Regions from separate parts of the Paenibacillus sp. FSL R7-0331 genome, predicted to be linked through region 2. Evidence: riboswitches for the same ligand, from Rfam matches in the RefSeq annotation. Region 2 holds a riboswitch; each other region holds the start of a gene.
What was found. Region 2 has a riboswitch for thiamine pyrophosphate ahead of R70331_RS01720 (ABC transporter substrate-binding protein). Riboswitches for the same ligand answer to the same signal wherever they lie in the genome.
Positions count from the first base shown of each region.

Region 1: linked by a shared signal. The riboswitch ahead of R70331_RS09930 (thiamine phosphate synthase) and the one ahead of R70331_RS01720 (ABC transporter substrate-binding protein) in region 2 are both predicted to bind thiamine pyrophosphate.
Region 3: linked by a shared signal. The riboswitch ahead of R70331_RS13050 (ABC transporter ATP-binding protein) and the one ahead of R70331_RS01720 (ABC transporter substrate-binding protein) in region 2 are both predicted to bind thiamine pyrophosphate.

Region 1 covers NZ_CP009284.1:2,433,376-2,440,768, forward strand. The annotation lists gene R70331_RS09915 (S-layer homology domain-containing protein) at 1-336, shown strand, start outside; gene R70331_RS09920 (NUDIX hydrolase) at 415-840, opposite strand; gene R70331_RS09925 (SDR family oxidoreductase) at 1,063-1,932, shown strand; TPP riboswitch at 2,014-2,115, shown strand; gene R70331_RS09930 (thiamine phosphate synthase) at 2,232-2,870, shown strand; gene thiS (sulfur carrier protein ThiS) at 2,867-3,070, shown strand; gene R70331_RS09940 (thiazole synthase) at 3,123-3,887, shown strand; gene thiH (2-iminoacetate synthase ThiH) at 3,927-5,042, shown strand; gene R70331_RS09950 (fumarate hydratase) at 5,180-6,835, shown strand; gene R70331_RS09955 (alpha-amylase family glycosyl hydrolase) at 7,067-7,393, shown strand, end outside.
Region 2 covers NZ_CP009284.1:390,987-398,379, reverse strand. The annotation lists gene R70331_RS01735 (EAL domain-containing protein) at 1-939, opposite strand, end outside; gene R70331_RS01730 (pyridoxamine 5'-phosphate oxidase family protein) at 1,148-1,585, opposite strand; gene R70331_RS01725 (hypothetical protein) at 1,823-3,280, shown strand; TPP riboswitch at 3,352-3,462, shown strand; gene R70331_RS01720 (ABC transporter substrate-binding protein) at 3,592-4,656, shown strand; gene R70331_RS01715 (thiamine-binding protein) at 4,713-5,003, shown strand; gene R70331_RS01710 (ABC transporter permease) at 5,000-5,761, shown strand; gene R70331_RS01705 (ABC transporter ATP-binding protein) at 6,063-7,112, shown strand; gene R70331_RS01700 (helix-turn-helix transcriptional regulator) at 7,315-7,393, shown strand, end outside.
Region 3 covers NZ_CP009284.1:3,136,503-3,143,895, forward strand. The annotation lists gene R70331_RS13020 (ABC transporter ATP-binding protein) at 1-222, opposite strand, end outside; gene thiE (thiamine phosphate synthase) at 426-1,079, opposite strand; gene thiD (bifunctional hydroxymethylpyrimidine kinase/phosphomethylpyrimidine kinase) at 1,079-1,897, opposite strand; gene thiM (hydroxyethylthiazole kinase) at 1,925-2,722, opposite strand; gene R70331_RS13040 (ABC transporter substrate-binding protein) at 3,178-4,242, opposite strand; gene R70331_RS13045 (ABC transporter permease) at 4,239-5,015, opposite strand; gene R70331_RS13050 (ABC transporter ATP-binding protein) at 4,996-5,754, opposite strand; TPP riboswitch at 5,876-5,978, opposite strand; gene R70331_RS13055 (TetR/AcrR family transcriptional regulator) at 6,045-6,641, opposite strand; gene R70331_RS13060 (DHA2 family efflux MFS transporter permease subunit) at 6,837-7,393, shown strand, end outside.

The DNA of each region.
Region 1 (7,393 bases), 2.0 Mb from region 2:
AATGAGAGCTTTGCTGATTACCAAGCCCCTTTCTATACCGTTCAAGATTTTGAAGAGCAGTATATGATTATTTTTTATAATAAAGATATGCATGTGACCGGTTATTATCAGGGCCCGTCTATCCTTACTGACCAGCAGGCTGCTGATACCGTTGCTTTCAAAATCGATCAGCTGCCTGAAGCAGAAAAACTCACCCTTGAGGATGAGCCGGCGGTTAATTGGGTGTACCGGAGATATTCCAACCTGACTGAAGCTCAGAAAGAGCTGGTCAGCAAAGCAAACACGGACAAAATCATTGCACTAAAAACAGCAATAGACAAATTAAAGCTTGGTTAGGAAAGAAAGTCTCTATCTGCACATCAAAGACCGCTGCCCTCAAAGGCGCGGTCTTTTTGCCATATAAACTTTACCGCGCTACAACAGCTCCTCCATAGCAAAAACACCGCTCCGCTCGAATTCAGCGAGGATTCCCGGAGGCAGCAGCTGCTGAAGCTGGCTCCGTGTACACCATTGGTAGTCAGCATGCTCCTCGGAGAGAAGGACGATATTATTTTCGCTTTGGCAGTGATAAGTAATAATAATGACCTGTCTGCCGGGATCAGTCAAAAAAGAAGCGGCATACGCAACCGCTCCAACCGTAACGCTGAGTCCGGTCTCTTCGGCGATCTCCCGTTCCAGTGCGTCTTCCAGTCCTTCTCCGAAATCGATTTTTCCTCCCGGACATTCCCAGCTTCCGGCTCCGACTACATCTGCTGCGGCTCTCCGGACTATCAGAATCCGGCCCTGAAACACAATGATTCCTTTGACGGCAACGATAATGCTCCGTGAATTTCTGGTCATACTGTTCTGCCTCCTTCATTCCAGCTCCTCTTCATCCTGATACATTATATCCGCACTTTACGCCGGCAACGACTGATTTTTTTGTTTGGCCGCCTTTTAACTGTGGTAAGTAACATAGCGTGAGCCTAAAGTGCCTGAGATCAGCGCATAAACCAGCAATCCTTAGCCATCCTAAAACGATGAATGACTTCGAGAAGTGCAAAAGCGAAAGGAGAATGGATCATGCCAGAACAAGAGAAAGCCAAGAAAACCCTGCCTCCGCAGGTGCAGAACCAGCAGCCCGGAATTGAGAGTGAGATGAATCCGCTGCCGGAATTTGAGACCTCAGAATATAAAGCAGCCGGCAAGCTGCTTGGCAAGGCAGCACTTATTACCGGAGGGGACAGCGGAATCGGACGTGCGGTTGCCGTGCATTTTGCCAAAGAGGGCGCTGATGTCGTTATTTCCTACCTGAATGAGCACAGTGACGCCGAGGAAACCAAGCGCCAGGTCGAGCAGGAGGGCCGTAAATGTATCCTGATTGCCGGTGACATCGGTGTAGAAGCCTTCTGCCAGGACCTGATCAACAAGACGGTCGAAGGACTCGGCAAGCTGGATATTCTGATTAATAATGCTGCCGAGCAGCATCCTCAGGACAAGATTGAGGACATTACCTCTGAACAGCTGGAGCGGACATTCCGTACTAATATATTCTCAATGTTCTATCTGACCAAAGCAGCCATGCCGCATCTGAAAAAAGGCTCGACGATCATTAATACGACTTCGATTACAGCCTACCGCGGTAATCCGCAGCTGCTTGACTATTCTTCCACCAAAGGGGCTATTCTCAGCTTCACCCGCTCCCTGTCGATGAATCTGGCGGACAAAGGCATCCGGGTTAATGCTGTGGCTCCCGGGCCGATCTGGACCCCGCTGATCCCATCTACCTTTGATGCGAAAAAAGTCAGCGAGTTCGGGGGCACGCAGCCGATGCAGCGTCCGGGACAGCCGGAGGAGCTGGCACCAGCCTATGTCTATCTGGCTTCCAGTGATTCATCCTATGTCAGCGGCCAGGTTATTCATGTAAACGGCGGAGAGATTATTAACGGCTGACCTTCGGAATTTTATGCCGTTTAACCTAGATTTTTCATGCAAAATAGTGTTACTATATACGAAGTCAGCAACAGAATATGATTTTGTCACTAGGGGTGCCGCAAGGCTGAGACGAACATTTGGTTCGGACCCTTTGAACCTGATCTGGTTTATACCAGCGTAGGGAAGTGGATGAGCATTGTATTGCAGCGCCAACGGTCCGGAAATCCGGCTGTTATTTTCTGTATACTGTTTAACCGCCTCCCGCCTGGAGGCGGTTTTTTTGCGTCTTTTTGTGCAGACGAGACACGAAAAGGGAGGTGGACAGGCTGGCAGAAATTCATCTGCTTTCGGACGGAAAGCTTGCTGCAGAGGAGTTCGTTGTACTCGCAGCTGCTGTTCATCCGCAGGTAGACTATATTCATTTACGCGAAAAGAAGCTATCGGCGCAGGAGCTGTATCATCTGGCATTAATTCTGCTGAATGCCGGTGTACCGGCCTGCAAATTGATCATCAATGACCGGCTTGACGTAGCAATGGCTGTGGGAGCAGCGGGTGTCCAGCTGGCCGGGAACAGCCTGCCTGCTGCTGCTGCGCGGCTGGCAGCGGGCTGTTCCCTGCGGCTTGGTTCCTCGGTGCATTCCGCTTCGGAGAGTATAGATGCAGCCAGCCAGGGGGCAGACTATTGCCTTTTTGGACATGTGTATCCTTCAACCAGCAAGCCCGGCCTGAAGGAACGCGGATTGACTCAGCTGAAGGAGGCTGTGCTTGCCGCCAGGACTCCGGTTATTGCATTGGGAGGAATTACGCCGCATAATGCGCCGCATGTGCTGCAGACAGGTGCGGCAGGAATAGCGGTGATGTCCGGTATATGCGGTGCGGCGGACCCGCTCTCTGCTGCGCGGGCCTACAGGAACGCAGTGATGGAGGCGGCCCCCGAAGGAGGTGAGAAAGCATGAATCTGATAGTCAACGGCAAAGCCGAAACGTACAAAGAGAGCTGCCGGACAGTAGCTGATTTGCTTAAACTGCCTGCTTGGAACAAGAGAATGGTTATTGTGGAGCTGAACGGTGAAATTGTTGCCAAAGAGGAATACGATACTATCCTGCTGGGCGAAGGAGACCGGATTGAGATCGTACATTTTGTGGGGGGAGGCTGATTAAGGCCCGCTCCTTGTTCACCGTAATTAATAAATGCAGGAGGGAATTCATATGTCAGATTCTTTAGTCATCGGAGGCCAGTCTTTATCGAGCAGACTGTTTATCGGAACCGGCAAATACAGCCGCAATAGCCTTATTCCGGAGGTAGTGGAGGCTTCGGGCTCTCAGGTTATAACGGTTGCCCTCCGTCGTGTAGACCCGGACAGCAATGATAATATCATCAGCCATATCCCAAGCAGCATGACTCTGCTTCCCAATACCTCCGGTGCACGCACTGCAGAAGAGGCTGTCCGGATTGCCAGATTGGCTAAGGCAACAGGTCTGGGCAACTGGGTGAAAATTGAAGTCATCAATGACCAGAAATATCTGCTGCCCGATAATGCGGAAACGATCCGTGCCACGGAAATTCTGGCTGCTGAGGGCTTTGTGGTGCTTCCGTATATGAGCCCGGATTTATCCGCTGCCCTCCTTATGAAAAAAGCGGGAGCCGCAGCAGTTATGCCGCTTGGATCGCCTATAGGTACTAACCGCGGGCTAAGAACCCGGGAGCTGCTGCGTATTCTGATAACGGAGGTCGATCTTCCTGTCATTGTAGATGCCGGTATCGGCAGGCCGTCTGAAGCGGCGGAAGCGATGGAGCTGGGCGCTGCTGCTGTGCTGCTGAATACGGCGATTGCCACCGCGAGTAACCCGCTGCTCATGGCCTCGGCATTCCGCGATGCCGTAGCTGCAGGCCGCAAGGCCTACCTGGCGGGACTGGGTCCCGTAGAGGAGACCGCATCGGCGTCATCGCCATTAACGGGTTTTCTCGGCTGATAGTGATAGTGACAGGGACCGGCGAAAAGGAGGAATACCATGGGGTTTTATGAGAACGTACACGCTCTTGGCCATCAGGTGAATACAGGCTTATGGGGGCAGTATACAAAGGACGATGTGAAGCGTTCGCTCTGCAAAGAGCAGCTGGATGAGCATGATCTGCAGGTTCTGCTGTCTCCTGCAGCAGCAGACTGTCTGGAAGAGATGGCCTTGAAGGCCAGAAGCCTGACTCGTTCGCATTTTGGGCATGTCATGCAGCTCTTTACACCGATGTACCTTGCAGATTTCTGCATAAATCACTGCACGTACTGCAGCTTCAGCTCTATTTATGATTTTCCGAGAAAAAAACTCAGTCCTGCGGAAGTAAGGAAGGAAGCAGAGGCAATAGCGGCTACTGGAATCAGGCACATTCTAATCCTGACAGGAGAATCGCGGACGGAAAGCCCGGTCTCTTATCTCAAGGAATGTGTGATGATACTCAAGGAATTTTTCTCTTCTGTCAGCATTGAAGTGAACCCCTTATCTGAGGACGAGTATAAGGAGCTTAAGGAGGCCGGTGTAGACGGGTTAACCTTGTATCAGGAGGTTTATCATGAGGAGACCTACCGCAAGCTGCATGTTAAGGGACCCAAGAGAATCTACCGCAACCGGCTGGATGCACCTGAGCGGGGCTGCCGGGCAGGATTCAGGACGGTAAATATCGGGGCGCTGCTGGGGATGCATGACTGGCGGCAGGAGGCATTCCTTACGGCCATGCACGCGAGATACCTGCAGGACAAATACCCGGAATGTGAAATCGGCTTGTCTGCTCCGCGTTTTCGCCCTTTTTTGGGAGAATACAATCCGGAGCACACCGTATCCGACCGGTCTCTGGTGCAGATTATTCTGGCTTACCGCCTGTTTCTTCCCCGGTCGGGTATCACTCTGTCCACGCGAGAACCGTCTGCTTTAAGAGACCGCCTTATCCATCTGGGGGTAACCAAAATGTCTGCCGGGGTATCCACGGAAGTTGGAGGACATACGCAGCAGGGCGGTACGCCGCAGTTTGAAATCTCGGACGGGCGCAGTGTGCGGGAGATCTCCGAAATGCTTAAAGCGGGCAGCCTGCAGCCGGTTTTTAAGGACTGGGATATGCTTGAAGCCGAATTATACTGAACACGGTAGAATTGCCCCGGAATAGGGTAGTTCAATTTTGAAGTAAACCCTTTCATGCCTGTCAGAGTGTGATATGATAATACTAATTGTATCAGACGTAAGACAACCTGCTATGGATGAGAGGAGCCGGAATGAAGATGCAGAATTTCGAAGAGAGCATGTATAATCTGATTGTTGAGACCTCCACAAATTTGCCGGGTGATGTGCGCAGGGCTGTTGCCAAGGGACGTGCACTGGAAGACCGTGCCACCCGTTCGGGCCTGGCCTTGACGACAATTGCCAAGAATATCGGCATGGCCGAGCTTCAGGTATCGCCCATCTGCCAGGATACGGGGATGCCGACTTTTATTATTCATACGCCTGTAGGCGTCAATCAGATTGAGATGAAAAAAGATATCCATAGTGCGGTCATCCGGGCTACAAAGAACGGGAAGCTGCGGCCGAATTCAGTTGATTCGCTGACCGGCGAGAACAGCGGGGATAACCTTGGCGCAGGTACACCGGTCATTCATTTTGAACAGTGGGAAGAAGAGAATATAGACGTAAGGCTTATCCTTAAAGGCGGCGGCTGTGAGAATAAAAACATCCAGTACAGCCTTCCGGCTGAGCTTGAGGGGCTGGGCAAGGCGGGCCGTGATCTGGATGGCATCCGCAAATGCATCCTTCATGCCGTGTATCAGGCCCAGGGGCAAGGCTGCAGCGCCGGCTTCATCGGTGTCGGCATCGGCGGAGACCGGACAACCGGATATGAGCTGGCGAAGAAGCAGCTGTTCCGCAAGGTTGAAGATACGAACCCTGTGGAGGATCTGGGCAAGCTGGAAGATTACATTATGGAGAACGCGAACAAGCTGGGAATCGGCACGATGGGCTTCGGCGGCGAAGTTACGCTGCTCGGCTGCAAGGTTGGTGTAATGAACCGGCTTCCGGCCAGCTTTTTCGTCTCGGTTGCCTATAACTGCTGGGCATTCCGCCGCCAGGGTATTCTGGTGGAGCCGGCAACCGGAGAGATCAGGGATTGGCTCTATGAGCGCGGAACCGGTATTTCCGTCGATGACGCGGGCGGGCCGGTTCCTGTATCCGTGACCGCGCATCCGGCTGCGGCCGAAGCCGGCGTTATTCCCGGGGATGCCGTAATTCCGGCAGCTCCTGCTATGGCAGCGGCAGCTGGTGCCGTGGAACCGGCTGTACCTGATACCGCTGCTGCTGAGGGTTCACGAGAGGTCCGGCTGACTACACCGGTCAGTGAAGAGGATATCCGCAGCCTGCGGGTCGGTGATGTTGTCATTCTGTCCGGAGAAATGCATACAGGACGTGATGCGCTGCATAAATACCTGATGGACCATGACACGCCGGTTGATCTGAACGGAGCAGTTATCTATCACTGCGGGCCTGTTATGCTAAAGGACGATGAAGGGTGGCATGTTAAGGCGGCAGGTCCGACTACCAGCATCCGTGAGGAGCCTTACCAGGGCGATATTATCAAGAAATTCGGCATCCGCGCAGTAATCGGCAAGGGCGGGATGGGTCCCAAGACGCTGAAGGCGCTGCAGGAGCATGGCGGGGTATACCTGAACGCGATCGGCGGAGCAGCACAGTACTACGCAGAATGCATCAAAAGGGTTAACGCGGTTGATTTCATGGAATTCGGTATTCCGGAAGCGATGTGGCATCTTCAGGTAGAGGGCTTTGCCGCCATTGTAACGATGGATTCACACGGCAACAGCCTGCACGCTGATGTTGAGAAGGACTCCGCGGCCAAGCTGGCCCAGTTCCGGGAGCCGGTTTTTAAATAAAATAACTGCTTCAGAATTGATGATGACAGCGGTGTAAGCAGAAGCCTCCTTTCAAATTCCGGAAAGGAGGCTTTTTGGCATAATTTTTCTTGACAGCGCATACATGGACATGGTAATTTTTACTTGGGAAACCGGTTTCCTTGATAACATCTCAGATATGCAAGTGATGCGGTGATAGTTCACAAGCAGCAGAATTTCCAATGGGTTCAATGAGGAGAGGGAGATGAGGGAATGAAACGCAACCGATGGCTGATTCCGGTTCTGATCACGTCTATTGTTCTGTCTGTTATGACGAATTTGTTTGTTCTGGCACCGTCTAAGGCTGAAGCGGCAAGCATTGGCACTATTACGGAGAATGACACGATTTATCAGATTATGGTCGACCGGTTCTCTGACGGGGATACGTCCAATAATGCAACCGGGGCTGCAATCCGCTACGGGGAAACCTCCGAAGAGGATTTCCGTTATATGAAGGGCGGGGACTGGCAGGGGGTCATCAACAAGCTTCCCTATATCGCTAATATGGGTTATACCGCGATCTGGATTTCTCCTGTGGCC
Region 2 (7,393 bases):
CTCCTCGCGCCGTTCTATGCCTTCAGCCAGCACGCTGGCCCCGAAGGATCCGGCACGGCTCAGGATATCGCGAATCGTATTCTGCTTGCGTTCATCCTGATCACAGTAGCTGATCAGATTGCGGTCAATCTTCACATAATCCGGCTGGAGGCTGGACATAACCTCCACAGTCGAGTAGCCTGCGCCGACATCATCCAGCGCAACCCTCATTCCCTGTCTACGGTATTCGGCAAAAATCGCCTGTAGATGATTCATGTTGCTGATTTTCTCTGTCTCGACCACCTCGAACACGAAGTCCTCCGGGTCCTGATTCAGCCTGGCAATCGTTTCAAAGGTATGGGTAAGACAAAAATTGGGATTATAAATAGATGAGGGCAAAAAATTAACGAAACGCTTGATGCCTCTGGGCAGCAGTCTCGCACTGGTCTCAATCGCTGAGATCCGGGCAGCACGGTCTAAGAAAGAATGAAAGCCGGTTTGGCGGGCAATCTCAAACAGCTCGTAGGGCTGGAATGCGCTCCCCTCAGGCAGCGGCCGCAGCAGCAGCTCAAAGCCGACAATCTCTTCGGCAAAGTTGACAATAGGCTGCATGTGGCTGGTAAAATCATGGTTTGAAATGATGGAAATAAGATTGTCATTGGCAAATCTTATTTCTAACTGCTCCAGGGAAACCCAGCGCTCTGCCGTCATCCTGTCTGACCTGCCGCTGATGCACAGCATCAGGGAAGTACCGGCTTGCTTTTGCAGCAATTCCAGCAGCTTCAGCAGCTCAAAAAGCGCTTCTCTGGAAGCATACTTGATCATTCCCGTATTCTTCACTCCTGTAAACTCTACTCCTGAAGCTCTTAACGCGGAGGCAAGTACAAAGGTACACGGCTTAAACCGGATTTCCCCTTCATCCTCCACAGGCTCTATTGCAGAGCAGTCCCTACAGTTCATAGACATCCTCCCTCGCATCAAATGTCGAACCTTTAGTGAAGCCATTATATCATGATTTACCAATTTCCAGCCATGTGGCGCCACAAAATGACATCCTTAACTAACGCTTGCAGACACATGCTATTCACCGCTAAAAAGCCACCCGCTGAACCGGAGTCCGCAGGTGGCTGTATTCTTCGAGCTGCTAATGAAACTCTCCCGCCAGCTGTTATCTTCCTGCCGAAACGGAGGGCTGCCAGACGCCGTGCTCTTTATTTTTACCCATATACTCAATCCGTGTCGGCTTCAGCTCAAGCACTACATAATCCGGGTCCTCTGGTCCCTTGAACCATTCCTCCAGCGACTTGTTCCAGATTTTGGAGCGCAGGCCGTCGTCCTTGCTGACATCAACCCTGGCTTCGATCTCCAGCACATCCTTGCCGCCGCCCTGCTCATATCCAAGCAGCAGAAAAGCATTCGGATTATCCTTTAGCTCCTCCACCTTATGTGTTGTGCGATTGGTAGCCAGATAAATATTCAGTCCGTCATGAAATACCGCCATATAACGCACCTTAGGTTTGTTGCCGGCCTCGATCGTGCCGAAGGACCCGAACTTGTTGTCATCCAGCGCCTTGATGATAGTCTGCTCCAGCTCATTGTTATTCATGGACGAAATAGCTCCTTTCAGAAATCACGCAGATATACATTTATATATCCGCATTCACAGTTTGGATTTATCATACAATTAATCGTGCTTATTATAGTGTACCCCCTTCAATGACATTGAATCCGGGACAAAGCGATGAACGGACACCGCTGTACCGGTTCCGCTTAGCGTGGCTGTCTGCAAGTTAGGGTAATACTACACATGGCGATATTCTGATAAATAAGGTGGAACCTGCTTATGAATAGGCTTGAGGCTGAAGCTTCCGAACCGATGTTACATACTGTACTGCTGCAGTTTATTTTTCCTTTCTCCATTAAAAACGGTGAGGATGACAAGCTGATCCGGCAGCTTAAGCAGGACGGCTTCACACGCTTTTTTCTGGACAACAAGGAGCTTGAGGATGCTTATTACGGAGAAGGATACTGCGTGTCACATGAAAAAATGGAGCGCAGCTACCTCCCCTTCGCAGCCCATGTGCTGTTTCCGCGGGAAAAGGATAAGGACTCCTTCCGGCGCTTCTCCAAGGCACACGACCTCCCCTGCAGTCTGGAAATGCCCGGCCGCTCCATCGCCTTCCGGGTGCTGTCGACCGATATGTTCCTCTGCCCGTTTCAGCTGGGCTTTGTGACCATAAGGGTCCGCATTGAGGAGGATACGCTGCCTTTCAGTGTGGCCCTGGAATTCGCAGACCGGTTCCGCACGCTGGAGGACGCCAACCTGCAGGATAAGGGGACCTCCGTTCATTACGGTGACAGCTCCTATGATGAGGTCGAGGATTTTGTATTTGATTACCTGGTGCCTACCCTGAAGCCGTTTTTGGACCAGTCAGAGCTGGACGGCGCTTATTTCGAAACCCTGCCCTTCTTTGTTGATGAGCGGATGATGGTACAGGGATTTTACGGTTTGGAGCGCGGGGAGGAGGAAGAAATCGGAATGGAGCTGAAATTCCGCGCCTCCCAGCTGGATGGTCTGGACGAAAACGGCCAGCCTTATATGAGTGCCAGCAATCCGGACTATATAGCAGACTATTGCAGGGAGCATTCCTATAACCGCTGGGGTCCGGATACCTGTTACATGACCAATGAGCAGACCTTTTGCTGTCTGAGCAAGGCTAAGCCGGAGATTGCCGTCCAGCTGGCTAACCAGATGTACGGGGAGTATTACTACGGGCTGCTGCTGAGCCTTTTTCACAAAATCGTGCTGCTGAAGCTGTCCAATCTGCATTCCCGCCTGCGCATTGACCGCGACTATGATGAAATTGAGAATCTGATCTTTCTGATCAATAAGTTTTCGGCCAAATTCTATTTTATCGAGCTGATTTCGCAGTCGCAGGGCCGGGAGATTTTTTTCCAGCTGCGGAAGGTCTACGGCAATGACGCCTTATTCGGTGAAGTGAAGATGACCCTGGACGACCTGTTCCAGTATCAGGATAAATTCCAGGCTAAACGCCGGGATACGCTGCTCATGATCCTTACTATATTTACGGTGGTCAGCGGGATTTACGGGATGAACCAGGTCATTGAGGACTTGAAGGCTCCGATTGACTGGAGCAAGCTGCTGGAATACTCGCCTTTTGAATATCTCGCGCTGTTCGTCACGTTCACAGGAATTTCAGTCAGCATTTTCATGACACTGAAAGAGCTGCGGAGCAGCATCCGCAGCCGCCGCAGGAAGCGGTATTACTCCAAGGAATAGGGAGATTGCTACTGGACAACCCCAGGCGGTGCGTCTATAATACAGCGTAGAATAAGCAATACCCGATAACTTCATAGAACCAGGGGTGCTGGAATTGGCCGGCTGAGATTGTATCCCATAAGATACTGACCCTTATACCTGATCTGGATAATGCCAGCGTAGGAATCTTTAATTGCTTCCCGGCCCCCTGAGGCCGGAGCCTGCAGCCTTGCGCAACTGACTGGCGTCCCGATGAATCGGGGCGCTTTTTTTGCATATCAGATTTAGAAAAGAGAAGACTAGGGATTGCTGGAAGGAGTGAATAAAGGGAAATGGGAGTCAAAAAAAGCTTAATGCTCAGCCTGACCTGCATGCTGGCTCTGGCCATTGCCGGATGCGGCAGCAACGGGGCAAACGGAGATAACGGGGGGAAAACAGCCGGGGGAAACGCTTCTCCGGAAGCTTCTGCCGGAACAGCTGCGGATGTACCGGCTGAGCTTACCAAGATTAAGGTCGCACTGGATTGGACGCCGAACACGAATCATACCGGGCTGTATGCGGCCAAGGAGCTGGGGTATTACGAGGAAGAAGGCCTTGATGTAGAGATTGTCCAGCCGGGCGCAGCCGGAGCCGATACGATGGTGCTTTCGGGCGAGGCGGCCTTCGGGATCAGCGCCCAGGAAGCACTGACGCTGGCCCGCCTGCAGAACGTGCCGCTAGTATCCGTTGCCGCCATCATTCAGCATAATACTTCCGGATTCGCTGCACCGAAGGACCGTAACATAACATCTCCTAAAGATTTTGAAGGCAAAACCTACGGCGGCTGGGGCTCGCCGGCTGAGGAAGCAGCCATGAAAGCCATCATGGACCCTGAGGGCGGGGACGTGAAGAAGGTCAAGCTGGTGAATATCGGCGAAGCTGATTATTTCACGGCTGTGAAGCGCGACATTGATTTCGCCTGGATCTTCTACGCCTGGACCGGGATTGAGGCCGAGCTGCGCGGCGAGCCGCTCGATATGCTCTATCTCAAGGATTACGCGCCGCAGCTTGATTACTACACGCCGATCCTGACGACCAGCGAGAAGGAAATTGCCGAGCGCCCTGAGCTGGTGAAGGCCTTCCTCAAAGCGACGTCGAAAGGGTACCAGTACGCGATTGACCAGCCGGAGGCGGCAGCCGATATTCTGATCAAGGCCGTGCCGGATCTTGATCCGGAGCTTGTCCAGGCCAGCCAGAAATGGCTCAGTCCCAAGTACAAGGATGACGCTGCCCGCTGGGGTGAGCAGAAGGCTGAAATCTGGCAGAATTACGCCGACTGGATGTATGGCCTGAAGCTGCTGGACCAGCAGCTTGATGTAGAGGCTACGTTCACTAATGCGTTTTTGCCGGCGGAGTAAGTTCATATTGAGAGCTGGCTGATATCCAATACATTATATTGAGAGGATTGATTATTGTGGCAAACACACTGCTTAGCATTCAGGTTATCCCTAAAACACCGAACGGCGAGGACTCCATCCCTTATGTAGATACAGCAATCGAAGTCATTCAGAAATCCGGCGTGAAGCATCAGGTAAATCCGCTGGAAACAACGATGGAGGGTGAAATTACCGAGCTGCTCGAGGTGGTCCGTCAGATGCACGAAGCGCTCGTAGCTGCAGGCAGCCCAAGCATCATCTCCCAGATTAAAATCGCCCATAACCCGAATGGCATCAGCATGGACAAGCTGACGGAGAAATACCGGTGAGATCAGCCTTCAGGCAAATATGGCCGCCCTTAGTGGCGGTCATATTGTTTCTGGGGATCTGGCAGGCTGCGGTATCGTTATTTACCATCGATCCGTTTTTTCTGCCGGGTCCGGGCGCGGTCGCCCGTGCTTCCGCAGATAATGCCGCCAGTCTCTGGTCGCACACGGCCGCGACGCTGCGCCTGACCCTGATCGGCTTTCCGATCGGCGCAGGGGTCGGACTGATCGTAGCGCTGCTGCTGCATCTGGTGCCCTGGCTGAAACGGGCCATCTATCCGCTGCTGATCCTCAGCCAGAATGTGCCCTCCATTGCGCTCGCACCGCTGCTTGTTATCTGGTTCGGCTTTGACCTGCTGCCGAAGATTATGCTGATCATACTCGTCTGCTTCTTCCCTGTCGCCGTTGCTGCCATGGGCGGCCTTGCGCAGAGTGACCGGACGATGATGAATTATATGAAGATGGCCGGTGCAAGCAAGTGGCAGATCTTCACCAAGCTGGAGCTGCCCGGCTCCCTGCCCGCCCTGTTCTCCGGCCTGAAAATCTCCGCCACCTATGCCGTAATGGGCGTAATTGTCGCGGAATGGATCGGCGCGGACAAAGGACTGGGCTACTACATGCTGCTCCAAAAGTCAGCCTACCGTACAGCTAATCTCTTTGTCGCTATCACTATTATCGTATTACTGAGTCTGGTGCTGTTCGCAATCATCGCTATAATCGAGCGGTGGCTGGTGCGCTGGAAGCCGCGGGAATCGGAATGAGGACAGTTGCGGCTGGTCTTCGGCAGAATTAGGTGGATTTTCGCCTGTTAATTTGCTTCGGTCAGGGCCTGGGGCGGGTTTAGTTGGATTTTTGCCGGCTAATTATACCCTTTCGGCCTAACAGCAGCATTTCGGGCGAGATCAAGCTGCCTTTTTCCACCTAATTGCCGATGTTAGACGAATATTGTACGATTAGGTGGACTTTTTCCCACTAGCTATTAAGTTAATCCTTGGTTATCCATAAATATAGGCTACACCGCCGCTGTATGCGGACTCCACCCCAGGAAGGAGGGATTTCTACATGCCTCACTCATCACATAAAGGAGCATCTCCCGGGAAACCGCTCCCCCGGGGCACGGGGGCGACGGATGCTGCCGGCCCGACAGTACGGGAAACCGCTGCCTCCTCGGCGCCAGCTACTGTAAACGCCACGAGCTCTTTAGCACCGGCAACCACTACCTCGTCGGCGCTAGCAACTGAAATCGCCACGAGCTCTTTAGCACCGGCAACCGCCGCCTCCTCGGCACCGGCATTAAATACCGCCGGTACAGCACCCGGCGCAGCTGCACAGGGCCTGCCGCCGGCGCTCGAGGTCCGCGGCGTCTCCAAAACGTTCAGACGCGGCCGCAAGGAGACCCGCGTACTGAACGAAGTGTCCCTGACGGTCGAGCCGCAGGAGTTCGTCTCGATCCTCGGCCCGTCCGGCTGCGGCAAAAGCACCCTGTTCCATATCATCGGCGGCCTTGAGACGCCGGATACCGGAACAGTCCGCATGAACGGCAGCGCCGTGACCGGGCAGCGCGGCGAGATTAGCTATATGCCGCAGCAGCCTGCGCTGTTCCCATGGCGCAGCACCCTGGACAACGTCCTGCTCGCCGGCGAGCTGAAGGGCGAGCCGCAGGCCGCCGCACGGGAGAACGCCCGCCGCTGGCTGGACAAGGTCGGGCTGGGCGGCTTCGAGCGTGCTTATCCGCACATGCTGTCCGGCGGCATGCAGCAGCGGGCCGCCTTCCTGCGCGCCCTGCTGGCGCCGCAGGAGCTGATGCTGCTGGATGAGCCGTTCAGCGCGCTGGATGCGCTGACGCGCAGTGACATGCAGCGCTGGCTGCTGGAGCTGTGGGAGGAGAACCGCCGCTCCGTGCTGTTCATCACCCACAACATTGAGGAGGCGCTGCTGCTGTCGAGCCGGATCTACGTCTTCTCCGGCCGTCCCGGCTCCATCCTCCACACGGTAGACGTGCCTTTTCCCCGGCCGCGCCGTGATGAAATCACCGACACACCGGAGTTCCTGCAGCTCAAACGCCAGCTGTCACAGTGGATGCGCGAGGAGCAGGCAAAGAGCAGGACATAGCAGAAGGACAGCGATCCGGCTGCACCGCTGCGACAATACACGCTTGTATACCCCAAGCCCCGCCACCTGCCCCAGCAGGACAGCGGGGCTTTTTTGGGCTATCAGCCGAGCAGACTGTTCTCACTATCAAAGAAAGAAAGCAATAAATATCAAAAACGCGCGGCCGGATTCTGATAATCTTTTACACAGAGGGGGTGAGACACTGAGTTACACTGCTATGATCCAAAAGACAATCGAATACATCGAGACCAGCCTGCATGAAGAACTTCCGCTGGAACGTA
Region 3 (7,393 bases), 2.7 Mb from region 2:
GATAATCTGCTGGATCAGAATCGGGGGCAGCAGTCCCAGCACTGCAGATACGCCCAGTACAAGCATCACAATGAGCGTCTGCTTCCAATAGGAGATAAAATATTTGCTGATCCGCAGCAGCAGTGTCCGGGATAGCTCCGGCCTGCCCCCGGCCTCATCGAATTTAAACCTTCCGTGTCCCGGTCCTCCGCCGAACCCGCCGGAACTGAAATCTCTAGCCATTAATGCTCACCAGCTTTGCTTGAATTTAATAGAGTGGTCCCGGGTAATTTTACACCTGATGTCGAGCGGGGGAAATGCTTTAATTAACACTCATCACTGCAACATCCCCGTTATTGCAAAACTTATCAGTATGCAAAAGAACGGACAGCCTGCGTTGGCTGTCCGTTCTTTTTTCTGTTTAGCAGGCCGGCTGCAGCCAGCTGCTAGAGCCGTACAGCATTCAGCAGCCGGCTTGCGGCTGCTTTAACATCTGCGGCTGCGGAAATGGCTGAGATGACCGAGATGCCATCTGCACCTGCGCGGATTACGGGGGCGGCATTGCCGGCAGTGATGCCGCCGATTCCGACCAGCGGAATGCCGAGTCCGCTGAGCCTTAGCTGCTCAATGATCTGCGTGCCCTGCACAGCTCTGGCATCGTCTTTGGAGGAGGTCGGGTAGACAGGCCCCACGCCGAGGTAATCAGCACCGTCAGCGATGGCCTGACGGGCTTCTTCTGGCGTGTGCGCCGACACGCCGACGATTTTGTCTGCCCCAAGCCGGAGCCGGATCGAGCCGGCCGGCTCGTCCTCCTGGCCGACATGCACACCGTCGGCATCCAGTGTCTCGGCAAGCCCGATATCGTCGTTGACGATGAAGGGGATGCCATGTGCCCGGCAGACAGCCTGAAGCTGACGGCCCAGCTGGACGGCTGCGGCGCCGGTCAGGGCGCCGGGACCCTTTTCACGGAACTGGAATAGTGTGATGCCTCCGTTGATAGCCTGCGTCAGCGTCTCGGCAGGAGAGAGCCGGCAGTTGGCGCTGCCCATAATAAAATACAGCTTCAGTACACGCCGGATATACTCATCGCGGTCCTGCATCACCGGGCATCCCCCTTTTGGACGCGGCGGTACGCAAAATGGTTAGTCGGCCCATGTCCGTTACCGATCCCGAGACTGTGTTCGATTGCCGCCTGAATAAAGGCTTTCGCTGTGTGTATGGCCTCATTTACACTGTCTCCGGCCGCAAGCCCGGCCGTTATTGCTGCCGAGAAGGTACAGCCGGTGCCGTGTGTATGTCTGGTAGCGATCCGCGGGCTGTCCAGATATGCAAACGCCTGCCCGTCATAGATCAGATCCCGCACATGGTCAGACCCTTCATCATGACCGCCTTTGAGCACAACATATTTGGGGCCCATCGTGTGAATCAGCCTGGCGGCCTGCTCACGCTCCTTAAGGCTTGTGATGGTCATGCCGGTCAACATTTCCGCTTCGGGTATATTTGGCGTCACAACAAGTGTCAGCGGCAGCAGCTCGCTGATCAATGCAGCTACTGCCTCCTGCTGAAGAAGGGGGGAACCGCCCTTGGCAACCATAACCGGATCGACTATAAGTCTGCTCCAGCCGTAGTCCCGCACTTTGGCGGCGACAATGCCAATAATTCCGCTGCTGAACAGCATGCCGGTTTTCACTGCATCCGGAGGCAAATCTGTGCCGACAGAGTCAAGCTGGGCTGCTACCGCCTCCCCGGTGAGCGGATAAACGGCCTGAACGCCAAGCGAATTTTGTGCGGTTACGGCTGTTAATGCGGACATGCCGTAGACACCCAGCTCCTGGAAGGTTTTGAGGTCAGCCTGAATTCCGGCACCGCCGCCGCTGTCAGAGCCGGCAATGGTGAGGGCTTTAAAAGTATGGGTCATGAGGTGTGCTCCTTTGCTGCAGATTAATTATGGGTTGAACCGTTCTATCCGTGCTCTCTGTCTGTACAGCTCCGGTGTAACTGCTGACAGCTGGTTCAGGAACGCAATCTGGAAGGCTCCCGTCCCCTGGCCTTCAGTCTGCTCTGCGGCAATTTCTGCTGCGACACCGTAGAAGGAGAGGGCTTCAGCGGCCGCCTCCAGCCAGTTTCCTTCACTGGCAGCCAGAAATGCGCCGACAACGGCGCTCAGCAGGCAGCCGGTACCGGTAACCTTGGTCAGAATAGAATGGCCGTTACTTACGACAAAGGTGCGGCTGCCGTCAGTAATGACATCTTCCCGGCCCGTAATGATGACCACACAGCCGAGCTTGCCGGCGGCTTTGTTGGCCAGTGCAATAACATCACCGTCGCCTGCACCGGCATCTACCCCTTTGCTGGCCCAGTGCTCGCCTGCCACGTTGGCTACTTCAGCGACATTACCGCGCAGTGCGGTAAGCTGCATGGCCTGTACCAGCTTTTGCGTGACTTCGCTGCGGTAAGCAGTCGCCCCGGCTCCCACCGGGTCAAGCACCAGCGGAATACTGTGCTTGTTGGCTGATTGTCCGGCGAGAATCATGGAGGCAATAGCCTGTTCATTTAAAGTGCCGATATTCAGCACTACTGCACCAGACATGGCGGCTACATCCTCTACCTCTTCACGCGCATCTGCCATAAAAGGGGAGGCACCGAGCGCCAGCAGCCCGTTAGCAGAAAAGTTGGCAACAACGATATTCGTAATATTGTGAACGAGAGGATTGAGCTCGCGCACTTTGGCTAAGTAGGACATGATGATTCCTCCTAATGATTGTTATTGAAAGTTTAGGCTCATTCCAGAAAGCTGATGTTTTACATAGTTGTATTCTGTGCAGTTAAAAGTTTAGATGGAGCCCGTTCGGCTGCAATAACTGCACTCTGTGCAGCTAAAAATAGAGAAATGAAGGAAAATCGTGAAAATCCATGATTTTAAGTGTACGAAGTGCAGTTATATCTAAAAAATAGTGAATTTGCCCGGATATAAGTGTACAAAGTGCAGCTAAAAGTTAAACAGCAGGGGGCGTGAGTGGAGATTAGATTAATTGGGCGAATAGCGCAGCTATGCCCGATATTCTATGGAAGGGCGGCCACCGTTCCGGGCACTGGTATGATTACCGCCACAGTTCTTCTCCCGCATAATGGATACCCCCGTTTAGACTCCGCCATAATTGGAGCTGACTCCATCACAACCGCAGCTTGCCTTACAGATTACAAATTCACAAAAGCCTCATCACTGTTCGTTTCACCTGACAGCAGCCCGTTCCCGGACAGCCAGTCCGCCACCCGGCTCCACGATTCCGGAGTCTGGTGCCCGAAGGGCTGGTCTCCGGCATCCATCAGCGGCAGCAGAATATCAAGGCTCTGCTCCTCGATCTGCGGGTCGAGCGGGGCGGTGCTGTCCTCATGGTCCAGCAGAATCTGCAGAGCCTCCTCAGGGTGCTCCTGCACGAACTGCTGTCCTTTACGGGCGGCGTTCATGAATCTAATGTAATACTCTTTGGAGTTCTCTAGGCTCTGCTCCCCGGTTACCAGCACCAGCTCATAGTAGTCGGGTACACCGAACGCTGTGGGATCAATGGAAGTAACAGGATGCTGCTCCTTGGCCAGAATCAGCTGCTCATGATTAATGAACCCGCCGATAATGGCATCGACCCGGCCGGTTGATATGGCCGGAATCAGGTCAAACCCGACATCTATCAAAGTCAGGGACTGCGGATCGCCGCCGTCATGCTCCACCATAGTCTTGAGCATCGCTTCATAGAGCGGGATAGAGGAATAGCCGGCGGTTTTACCGGTCAGATCCTTTGGACTCAGAATCCCGCTGTCTGCCGGGACAAGCAGATGATTAAGCGGATGCTGGACGAGTGCAGCAATCGAAACGACCGGAATCTGCGCTGACCGGGCCATCAGGACCTGGGGCTGATAGCTGAGCGCCAGATCTGCCTTGCCTGCGGCAGCAAGCTTCAGGGCATCATTGCTGTCAGCAGGCATCTGCAGCTCAACCTCCAGCCCTTCATCCGCGAAATACCCCTTCTCCTGTGCGGCATACAGAAAAGAGTGCACCGCGTTAGGATACCAGTCAAGCATGACTGTCAGCTTGTGCGGCTGGTCGTTGTCAATGCCGGAAGCTGCCGTTTTTGCTTCACCTGTACTACTATCAGCTGCCCCGCTGCAGCCGCTGGCAACAGCAAGCAGGCTGATAAGCAGCATGAGCAGATAGGTATTACGCTGGTGTTTTGGTGATAATCTGGAATAATTGCGTATTGTGTTCATCTTCGTAGTCCTCTTTTCTTCAGAATAATGATTTCAGCAGCACAGACACAGAGAAACAGCAGAATCCCCAGGACAGACAGCAGGCCCACAGCGGCGAACAGCTCTGCACTGTGCAGATTGCCGGCCATGCGGCGGCTGTAATAGCCCAGTCCCCGGCTGCCTCCAAGCCATTCGCCGATTGTTGCGCCAATAACACAGTAGACGACAGACAGTTTCAGTCCAGAGAAATAAGCGGGGAGCGCCAGCGGAATTTGCGTCTTGAGAAGCAGCTGCCAGCGGCTGGCTCCAAGTGTCAGAAGCAGCTCCCTGTATTGCCCGCCGCTCTTAAACAGACCGTCATAAGTACCTACAACGACCGGAAAAAAGGCTGTGAGAAAAACAACGGCTACTTTGCCCCCGAGCGTATAGCCGAACCACATTATAAAAACCGGGGATAGGGCAATCAGGGGAATGGTCTGGCTGACAATCAGCAGGGGATAGACAGCCTTGGCCAGGGCTGGAAGCAGATGCATGCCGATCCCCAGCAGCGTACCGCAGCTTATAGATAGGGCGAAGCCGAGCAGGATTTCCTCCAGCGTTGCCGGCAGATGGAGGCCGAACAGCAGCTCACGCTGCGCTATCACTGCATTCCATACAGAGGATGGTGCAGGAAGGATAAAGGCAGGCACGCGGCCGTAACGAACGCCTGCCTCCCAGCCGGCCAACAGGACCAGTACCAGCAGGACTGAAGGGGTGTAGGCGGTAAGCAGCCGCTTAATATGCACAGTTCCCATGCAGCCTCCGCTCCAGCTCCATCCGCAGGGCAATGAACTGCGGCTGATAGATCATCTGCCCGCTTCTTGGCCGCGGCAGCCGGACTGCCATTTCCTCCAGCCCGCCGCCGCTGTGCATCAGATAGATCCGGTCACTAAGCAGCAGCGCTTCCTCCAGGTCATGGGTGATGAACAATACGGTCCGCTCAAGTCCGGACCACAGCTCCAGCAGCCATTGCTGCAGCCCGCGCTTGGTCAATGCATCCAGGGCACCAAAGGGCTCATCCAGCAAAAGCAGTTCAGAGCCGGAGGACAGGGTCCGGGCCAGTGCAGCCCGCTGGCGCATGCCGCCGGACAGCTCATGGGGATAGGCAGCCTCCGTACCGGACAGGCCGAGGCTGTGCAGCAGGCTGCGAATCTGCTGCACGGCGTCTGCTTTGGTACCGGATTGCTTAAGCTCCCAGGGCAGCAGGCAGTTGCCTTGGACCGTCCTCCATGGCAGCAGCAGATCCTGCTGGGGCATATAACCAACCCTGCCAAGCCGTGAAGCAGCTTTGAGGGAGGGCTCGCCGGCCAAGCTGACGGCTCCGCCGGAAGGCTCAAGCAGTCCGGCAATAATTTTAAAGAGAGTACTTTTGCCGCAGCCGCTGGCACCAGCAACCGAAATGAATTCTCCGCGCCGGATTTTCATTGACAGCTCTGCGAATACCGGCGGCTGATCAGCTGTATAGGAGTAAGATAAATTAGAAACAGATAACATGAGAGCAGGCAGACCTCCTAGTCATACAAAAGACATTACACGCAAAAAGACCCCACTATTTCCGGAGGAAATAATGGGGTCTGAAAGATACAGTTGAGCCGGCCTGATAGCAGCCGTTCTGTTCATTTCTGCTCCACTTCCCTCCGCTGGTATAATCCAGATCAGGTTCCAAGGGTCCGGAGCTTAAGCTCCGTCTCAGTCGGCCGACTCCCCTAGTGAAATAACAGGTCGATATGCAATTCGTAATTGCTAATTAATATACCATAACTTGGAGGTTTGTAAAGGGAGGGTTATAGATTCTTCCGGATTCCGGCCACGAACAAAGCCAGAATCCCTTCAGTAATCTGCTCCTTCGAAGAGCTGTGCTGCTTCTGCTGATACAGATAAAGATCCGGGCTGAGCACAGCAATCAGCGCTGTGGCCGTGAACTGAGGATCAACCGCACTGATCTCACCGGCAGAGGCGGCGCGCTTTAACAGCTCGGCCAGAAATCCGTTCAGCCTGCGGAAAAAAGGATGCTCAAACTGGGTAAGCTGCTTTTTGCCGGTGAACTCTGACTTAATGAACAGCAGGAGCTCGGCAAACTGTTCGATAAAGCTGACAATCCGGCTTATACTGCTGTGCAGGTGATCGAGTGCACTATTTTCAGTTCCGGGGAGCTTAAGCTCATGCTCCAGGCCGGACAAAAATGTCTCTGTGCTGTCCCTAAGCAGCATGGAACAGATTTCACCCTTGTCTTTGAATCTGCGGTACAGCGAGCCCTGGCCGATGCCGGCCCGTTTGGCGATGGCGTGCATACTGACCGCCTCCAGTCCGTTTGCTGTAAACAGCTCGCGGGCAGCCTCAAGAATACGCTCTTTATATGGATCTGCAGCGTTAGCATTCATAATGATATAAGCCTTCCTTTCTTTAAAAAGAGGTTAGAACGCAGCGGAATAAGATATATTTGACACAGCGGACAATTGTCCGTAGACTGTTAATGAACTTACGGACAACTGTCCGCATCATAGATATTATATCCAGAGAACGGGACTGCGGTCAATGAAGCCTGCACCCCGTACAGGTACAGGGGGATAAGAATTATGGAGGGTGTAATGAAGGAAGAGGCTGATTTTCGTCTGTCGGCCATACTGGTGCCGCTACTGGCAATCATTCTGGGTGTATTTATGGTCGTGCTCGACAGCACGGCAATGAATGTGGCGCTGTCCACTCTGGTGGAGGATTTTCATACCGATTTAACGACATTGCAGTGGATTGTAACCGGCTATATGCTGGCACAGGCCTCGGTTATTCCGTTGTCCGGCTGGCTGTCAGACCGGTTTGGGGCCAAGACGGTCTTCCTGACTGCGGTTGTCGTGTTCACTATAGGGTCCATTCTGTGCGCAACGCCTAACAGTGCCGAGTGGCTGATTGCCTTCCGGGTGCTGCAGGGAATCGGCGGCGGATGTGTCCTGCCGGTAGGCATGGCTTATGTGTACAGGCTTGCACCGAAGAGCAAGGTTGGTATCGTAATGGGTATCATGGGCATACCGGTGCTGTTTGCTCCGGCAATCGGACCGGTCATGTCAGGCTGGCTGGTTCAGTACCATTCCTGGAGATGGATTTTTCTGATCAACATTCCGATCGGTATCCTCTGTCT